DNA from 2 places in the Jeotgalibacillus malaysiensis genome. Region 2 is predicted to be linked to the other one. Evidence: riboswitches for the same ligand, from Rfam matches in the RefSeq annotation. Region 2 holds a riboswitch; the other holds the start of a gene.
The links. Region 2 has a riboswitch for S-adenosylmethionine ahead of metK (methionine adenosyltransferase). Riboswitches for the same ligand answer to the same signal wherever they lie in the genome.

Region 1 (4,365 bases), 1.6 Mb from region 2:
ACATCATTCACGTTACTCACTTCCTATCGGTTTTCCATCCATTCAGGCTTTCCAAAACCTTTGAAGTCTGAATCGATCGTTTCTTCAAATTCAGGGGATTCAACGATTTCAATTAAATCTTCTGCAAGTGCTGAATCTTCATTTTCAGCAGACACTGCAACAACGTTTCGATACTCATCCGGCATATCTTCAAGTGCCAATGCGTCAAGTAGGTTCATTTCAGCAGCTAAAGCAAAGTTTCCAGGTACAGCTGATAGATCGGCACTTTCAACAGCACGAGGTAATCCACCTGCTTCAATTGGCTGGAATACAAGGTTTTTCGGGTTATCCTGAATGTCATTTTCAGAAACAGTCAGTTCAGGTGCATCAGGGTCCAGTGTAATTAAGTTATGATCCTGTAGAACGAGGAATGTACGTGCTGCATTAACTGGATCATTTGGAATTGCGATCGTTGAGCCATCTTCGACTTCTTCAATAGAATCATACACGTTAGAGTAAATGCCCATTGGAGCAGTTGGAACCATAATCAGAGCTGAGAGGTCCATGTCATTCTCTTCTTCAAAATTTTCAAGGTAGATCGTGTGCTGAAACAGATTGGCATCAATATCTCCATTATCCAGGGCATTATTAGGCTGGATATAGTCGCTGAATTCAACAATCTCAACTTCATACCCTTTTTCTTCAAGACCTGGCTTAATTGCTTCATTCAGCATATCGCTGTATGGGCCAGCTGTACCACCCAACTTGACAGATTTTTCATCTCCTGTAGCTTCGCTGTCGCCTCCGCATGCTGCTAATGCAGTCACAGATGTCAATAATAGTACTGATAATAAACTCTTTTTCATTTCAAAATCTCTCCCTTTTCTTATCTTTTATCAATTGCTTTAGAGGTCCAGTCACCGATTTGCTGAATGAGTTGGACAAGTATAATGAGTATCACAACAGTTACGATCATGATCGTATTGTCGTATCTGTAATAACCAAATCTGATCGCAAGGTCTCCAATGCCACCTCCTCCGACTACACCTGCCATTGCAGAGTAAGCTACAAGGCTGATAATTGTCAGGGTAATCCCTTGGACAATACTTGTTTTGGCTTCTGGTAAAAGTACATCCTTAATAATCATCCATGGTGTTGCACCAACTGCTACGGCAGCTTCGATTACACCTTTATCAATTTCCCTCAGCGCTGATTCGACAATCCGGGCAAAGAAGGGGATTGCGGCAACGGATAATGAAACGCTGGCAGCAGCCGGGCCGATGGTTGAACCGACAATTATGTTAGTAAGTGGGATGAGTGCAACGAGCAAAATGATAAATGGAATTGACCTGACCATATTAATGACAAAACCGAAGCTGGATTGAACGATCCGATTTTCAAGAAATAGTCCTCTGTCAGTCACAAAAAGTAAAACACCAAGCGGCAGACCAAGAATGATTGCCACAGCTAATGCAATGCCGATCATATATAACGTCTGTCCAAAGGCAACCCAGATTTCTGGCATCAATTCAACCATTCGTGAAAACTCAAAGCCCATCTCTGATCACCTCCACCCGTGCGCCGCGCTCTTCCATATATGAAACAGCCTGGTCGATCGTCTTACGCTGACCTTGAACCTCCATCAGAAATATGCCGAGCGGCCGTTCCTGGATATATTCGATAGAGCCGTGTAGAAAATTACCTTTGATTTTAAACTGCTGAATTGTATCAGTGATGACACCTTCGCCGGCAACGTTTCCTCTAAAAAGCACTTTTAAGATTCGGCCTTTACACTGATCCAGAATCGCATCTGGTACATCAAATGACACAACACTTTTGATGAATTCTTCAGCGAGAGGTGTGTGTGGATTTGAGAAAATTTCATATACACTTCCTTCCTCAATGACCCGTCCATCCTGCATGATTGCCATTCTGTCGCAGATCTCCTTGACAACATTCATCTCATGCGTAATTAAAACAATTGTAATATCCAGTTCACGATTGATTTTCTTCAGTAATCTTAGTATTGAAACTGTGGTGTTAGGGTCCAGTGCGGAAGTGGCTTCATCACACAATAAAACAGAAGGGTTATTCGCAAGAGCTCTGGCGATTCCTACGCGCTGCTTTTGTCCTCCACTTAATTGTGCCGGAAAGACATCTTTCTTATCTGTTAAAGACACCATATCAAGCAGCTCAGTCACACGTTTATCGATTTTTTTACGAGGTGTTCCGGCTGCTCTTAAAGCAAATGCGATATTCTCAGAAACAGTTTTCTGGCTGATCAGGTGAAAGTGCTGAAAAATCATGCCGATTTTCAGACGTGCTTTTCTAAGGTCGGGTCCTTTTAACTTAGTCAGGTCTACACCATTGATCTCGATTTGACCACTAGTCGGTTTTTCGAGTAAATTCAGACATCGGATAAGAGAGCTTTTACCTGCACCGGAATATCCAACGATTCCAAAAATGTCACCTTCATGAATCGTCAGTGTTACACGATCTACACCGGCTACACTGCCCTTTTTAGTCCGGTATACCTTTGATAAATCTTTAATTTCAATCATGGCAATCTCCTTCAAAAAAATTGATCATAAAAAAGGTGCCTCTTTCATTCGGAAAGAGGCACCTGAAAATGGAATCGGGTTATCTTTCAGAATGAAATCATTCTGTAGGAATTGGCACCTTCCCAGCTGAAGCTGGGGGTTGCCGGACGTCATAGGGCCTGTCCCTCGGTCACTCTTGATAAGTTCCATATAAAGTTGTGTTAAAGATGAAATTAATATTATCGGGAAACCCGACTATTGTAAAGGGGGTTTGAAAAGTTTTTGTAATAAAGAGAAAAATAAAATATATGTAAGGGTTTTCATTATTGGAATGGCAGTATTTCATATTACAATGTATTTTAGAATAATAATTTAGTTAAATTTCTCAGGCAGAAGTATTTATCTGTAAATGTAAAAAAGACATAAGTCAAAGCTGATTCGGGTAAACCCAAAATAAACGAACCTTTGGAGGAATGACAAATGGACAGTATTATTTTTGATCTGGATGGTACCTTGTGGGATCCTCGGGAAACCGTGTTAACTTCATGGAATAGAGCAATTGAGGGCCATCCGAAAGCAGATAAGAAACTAACACTTGATGATTTGAAACAGACAATGGGAAAGCAGATGCACGAGATCTCACAAATCTTTTTCCCTGAGTTGAGCGCTGAGGATCAAAAGGAAGTCATGGATTATTTAACAGAGATCGAAATTCCCTATGTAGCGGAAAATGGGGGAGAGTTGTATCCGGCACTTGAAGATACGCTGATCTATCTCTCTGAAAAATACCGTCTCTTCATCGTGAGTAACTGTCAGGAAGGCTATATTGAAGCCTTTTATCAGTACCACAAACTTGATCGTTTTTTTGATGACTTTGAGAATCCGGGCAGAACAGGGCTTTCAAAAGGAGAAAATATCAAGCTCGTGATTGAACGGAATGGATTGAAGAGCCCCGTTTATGTAGGAGATACACAGGGTGACCGTGATGCCGCACGTAAAGCCGGTGTGCCGTTTGTATTTGCGAAGTATGGTTTTGGGAAAGTGGATGATTTTGAATATGAAATAGAGCGACTGACTGATTTAAAACGGTTATTCTAGACCGGTAAGCGCTCAGAACGGAAAACGCTTCCCGGCATGTTACACTGAAATCAGGAGATAATAGCCAAAGGAGGGATGTACGATGACGCAGCGCACAAAAGCAGGATGGAAGCTCGAGCAGACTTATACAAAGCTTCCGGACATCTTTTTTTCAAAAATGGAACCGAACCCGGTAGCAAGTCCTGAGTTATTTATATTGAATGAACCGCTCGCAAAAGAACTGGGTCTCGATCCGAATGTCTTGGCAGACGAAGAGGAGATCCTTGCAGGCAATGAAGTCCCTGAAGGATCTGAACCGATCGCACAGGCATATGCAGGACACCAGTTTGGACAGTTCACCATGCTTGGAGACGGTCGTGCATTATTATTTGGAGAGCAGATCACCCCGGCTGGAGAGCGGAAAGATATTCAGCTGAAAGGGTCGGGACGCACTAAATTCTCACGCGGTGGTGACGGACGGGCGGCGCTTGGACCGATGCTCCGCGAGTATATTATCAGTGAAGCCATGCACGGTCTCGGCATTCCAACGAGCCGAAGCCTTGCAGTGACGCTGACCGGTGAAACAGTTATGCGCGAGCGGTTGCTGACAGGTGCAGTTATGACGCGTGTAGCATCAAGCCATTTGCGTGTGGGTACGTTCGAATATGCAGTCAGACTGACGGAGACTGACAATGTTAAAGCGCTCGCAGATTATGCGATTGAGCGTCATTATCCGAAGGTGCTGGACACTGACAATCCATACCTCGGC
Region 2 (4,365 bases):
CGTCTGTTCATTTTTGCCTGAAGTGAAGACAGACTGTGCAGACTCGGTGCCTGCATTTTCTTCAGCTTCTTCTCAGCCTTTACGACTGTTCCTTTTAACTCGGCTCCATGTTCAATTCTGTGCTGTTTGAGCGTCTTCTCTGCTTCTTCCTTCTTTTTAAAAGTAGTACCATGCTTAGTCTGAAATGCCTTTCCGCTTTCTTTATGATCAGCAAGCAGTTGAAAAAACGGCTCTGGTTTAAAGTTTTCAATTTCATGCTGCCGCTGCCAGATCATATAAAGCGTTGGTGTCTGAACACGCCCGAGACTGAATGGTCCGTCGACACCTCTTTCTTGTAAAAGGAGCGTGTAGAGCCTCGAAATATTCATACCAACAAGCCAGTCACTTACCTGTCTCGTCTGCGCTTCATCATATAATGAAAGATAATCATCACCATTACGCAGCTCCTGAAACCCTTTTCTGATGACGTCTTTTTCAAGCGAGTTAATCCATAAACGCTTAGTCGGCTTATGCATCATGCCTGCCTGCTCTATAATGGACCGTGCGATATTCTCCCCTTCTCTGTCACTATCAGTTGCAACTACAATCTGATCGGCTTTTCTGAGAAGCCCTTTGACAATATTGAATTGCGCACGCTTCGCATAAGGGACGGTGAATTTGAATTCTTCCGGGATCATCGGCAGCGTATCAAGCTTCCACTTCTTCCATTCCGGTTTATATTTCTGAGGCTCTTCAAGTGACACTAAATGTCCGAAGCCCCACGTAATCGCCGCTCCTCCCGGGAACAGTGAATCTTCTATATGAAAATAACCATCTGTTTTTCTGGATGTTTGAAAAGCATCTGCATAGCTTTTCGCCTGTGAAGGTTTTTCTGCGAGAATGACTGTAAACAAAGGAATTCCTCCTAGTATTGGTCCGAAGCATCAATCGGGGATTTGTGACCTTATCATATCATGGGACGGGTGAGATGGCGAACACTTATTCTGGTGTGGCATGATCGTAGCGTTGGTTCGAAGAATTTTCGCTAGTGGTTCGGAAAATACATGCTATTGTTCAGAGAATAACTGTTGATGTTCAAAGAATAAACATGATGCTTCATAAAATCTCGTGACATGTTCGCAGAATCGTGTAATTTGACCTATGCCCAACCCATAAAAAAATCCAGAATATATCATGGAAGATATATTCCGGACCGTTTCATTCCTATTATGCGTTTGCACCCTTCTTCAAAGCATCAGCTTTATCTGTTCTTTCCCATGGAAGGTCAAGATCATTACGGCCGAAGTGTCCGTAAGCAGCTGTCTGTTTGTAGATCGGACGGCGAAGGTCAAGCATTTTAATGATGCCTGCAGGACGAAGGTCAAAGTGATTACGGATCAGATCAACAAGTGTATCCTCTTCCACTTTACCAGTTCCAAATGTGTTAACAGAAATTGATACAGGCTGTGCTACGCCGATTGCGTAAGCAAGCTGTACTTCACATTTATCAGCAAGACCTGCAGCAACGATGTTTTTCGCTACGTAACGTGCAGCATAAGCACCTGAGCGGTCAACCTTTGTTGCATCCTTACCTGAGAATGCACCACCGCCGTGACGAGCATATCCTCCGTACGTATCTACGATGATTTTACGGCCAGTCAGACCTGCATCTCCCTGAGGTCCTCCAATAACAAAGCGGCCAGTCGGGTTAATGAAGTATTTCGTATCTTCATCGATTAGCTCTGCCGGTACAACGTGATTAATCACATGTTCCTTCAGGTTACGCTGAATACGCTCAAGGCTGACTTCCGGATGATGCTGCGTTGAGATAACAATTGTATCTACGCGCACCGGCTTGTCATTTTCATCATATTCAACTGTTACCTGTGTCTTACCATCCGGACGAAGGTAAGGAAGAATATCTTCTTTACGCACTTCAGTCAGACGGCGTGACAATTTGTGTGCAAGTGAGATTGGCAGTGGCATCAGTTCAACTGTTTCGTTATTTGCATAACCGAACATAAGCCCCTGATCGCCTGCACCGATTGATTCGATTTCAGCATCAGTCATCTGGCTTTCACGGTCTTCTAGTGCACGGTCAACTCCTGCTGCGATGTCAGGTGACTGCTCATCAATTGAAGTTAGTACTGCACAAGTATCCGCATCAAAACCATACTTAGCACGTGTATAGCCGATTTCTTTAATCGTTTCACGCACGATCTTAGGGATATCTACATAAGTAGAAGTTGAGATTTCTCCCGCTACCAGAACAAGTCCGGTTGTAACAGAAGTTTCGCACGCCACTCGGGCATTCGGATCATCTTTCAGTATTGCATCAAGAATTGAATCAGAAATCTGATCACAGATTTTATCCGGATGTCCCTCAGTTACGGACTCGGATGTAAATAAACGACGTTTTACAGACATATAAGTCTCCTCCTTGTGAAGCAAATAGTCGACGGTACTCATTACCCTTAGAGATCGAACGTTAACCTACAAGATCATCCAAGTTTCGGCATAAAATAAAAGAAACCTCTCCTCAAATCACGTTCATGAGGAAAGGTTCATAATCAGTTCGCCTTTCACTCTTATCGTTCAAGACACACGTCTTGCTTCAGGTTAGCACCTTCGCTCCAAATGTTTGGACCGCAAAAGCATCATGCTTTTTTGCGGAGCAGGTTGCTGGGTTTCATAGGGCCTGTCCCTCCACCAGCTCGGGATAAGAGTATCCGTTCAAAAAACTATCATACGGAAATGAATGTGTAATGTCAATCATAATATACAATTATAGATGAGAAGTTTAGTGCTTATTTAAGTTGGCTGATGATTTCCGCTTCAGGGGGACGCTTTCCGCGGCCGGGCGGTGAGCCCGCAGGCTTCGCCATGCTCGGTCTCACACGTCCCTTCCTGCCGCAGGAGTCGCCCCCTTACGCTGCAATCATCATCTGTGCAGAAAAAAATGGGCATTATTAAAATGATTGATTTAATATCCACAGCGTTGATCGCAGTAGAAGGCGGCGACTCCGGGACGATTAGTTGGAAGCTGAGACCCCACAGCCGAAGGCGAGGAGGTCTAATGGAGCCACAAAACGGCTCATCCAGGAAAGCGTCCGCCTGAAACGGAGATCAGACGCCAGATTATTAAATTTAAACTAAATAAGAATTTTTAACGAAATCGCCAATTAGTATAGACTATTCATTTGAATGTGTTATACTAATTTCGAACAAAGGTGAATGACTTACTGAAAAGGTGGGAGATAACATGACAACAATCCGAAACACTTCAGAATTAAAAGAACTATTAATGAGCGAACGCGTGAATAAGAACCTTTCTGTACCTCAGCTTGTGGAGAAGGTATTAATGAGAGAAGAAGGCACATTAACTTCTACAGGCGCTGTAAGAGCTGAAACAGGTAAATACACCGGCCGCTCACCTAAAGATAAATTTATTGTGGATGAAGCCTCTGTACGTGACAAGATTGACTGGGGTAAAGTTAATCAGCCGATCTCTGAGGATTCATTTGACCGTTTATATACGAAAGTACTGAACCACCTTGGTGAAAAAGAAGAAGTATTTGTTTTTGAAGGGTTCGCAGGAGCTGATGCTGCTTCCCGCCTTCCGATCCGTGTAGTGAACGAGCGAGCATGGCATAATCTTTTTGCTCACCAGCTGTTTATAAGAGCTCAAAAAGGTGAAGCGTGGACGAGTCAGAATGAAGCGCCGTTTACAATTCTTTCTGCTCCATCTTTAAAAGCTGACCCTGAAACAGATGGTACAAATTCTGAAACATTTGTGATTGTATCATTTGAACAGCGCACGATTTTAATCGGGGGCACGGAATATGCAGGAGAAATGAAAAAATCCATTTTCTCAGTGATGAATTACCTGTTGCCACAAAATGACATTTTACCAATGCACTGCTCAGCAAACGTTGGGGCAGAAGGTGATGTTGCATTATTCTTCGGACTTTCCGGCACTGGTAAAACGACGCTTTCAGCAGACGCTGACCGCAAGCTTATTGGGGATGATGAGCACGGCTGGTCTGATAATGGCGTATTTAATATTGAAGGCGGATGCTACGCAAAGTGCATTAACCTATCAGAGGAAAAAGAGCCGCAGATTTTCGATGCGATCCGATTTGGTTCAGTACTTGAGAATGTCGTGCTTGACCCTGAAACACATGAAGCTGACTATGATGATTCTTCATTAACTGAAAATACGCGTGCCGCATACCCCTTGCAGGCAATGAGAAATATTGTGGATCCTAGCAGAGCCGGTCACCCGAATACAATTGTATTCCTGACTGCTGACGCATTTGGTGTACTGCCTCCGATCGCAAAGCTGACTAAAGAACAGGCAATGTATCACTTCCTGAGCGGCTATAC

Region 1: it holds a riboswitch for S-adenosylmethionine, as region 2 does, so the genes downstream of both, LG330_RS02455 (methionine ABC transporter ATP-binding protein) here and metK (methionine adenosyltransferase) in region 2, are expected to answer to the same signal.

What each region holds. Positions count from the first base shown of each region.
Region 1 is NZ_CP085252.1:411,596-415,960, forward strand. It holds gene LG330_RS02440 (iron-containing alcohol dehydrogenase family protein) at 1-11, opposite strand, end outside; gene LG330_RS02445 (MetQ/NlpA family ABC transporter substrate-binding protein) at 24-845, opposite strand; gene LG330_RS02450 (methionine ABC transporter permease) at 866-1,537, opposite strand; gene LG330_RS02455 (methionine ABC transporter ATP-binding protein) at 1,527-2,540, opposite strand; SAM riboswitch class I at 2,617-2,725, opposite strand; gene LG330_RS02460 (HAD family hydrolase) at 3,000-3,617, shown strand; gene LG330_RS02465 (YdiU family protein) at 3,700-4,365, shown strand, end outside.
Region 2 is NZ_CP085252.1:2,412,293-2,416,657, forward strand. It holds gene LG330_RS12875 (DNA topoisomerase 3) at 1-893, opposite strand, end outside; gene metK (methionine adenosyltransferase) at 1,207-2,406, opposite strand; SAM riboswitch class I at 2,565-2,705, opposite strand; gene pckA (phosphoenolpyruvate carboxykinase (ATP)) at 3,242-4,365, shown strand, end outside.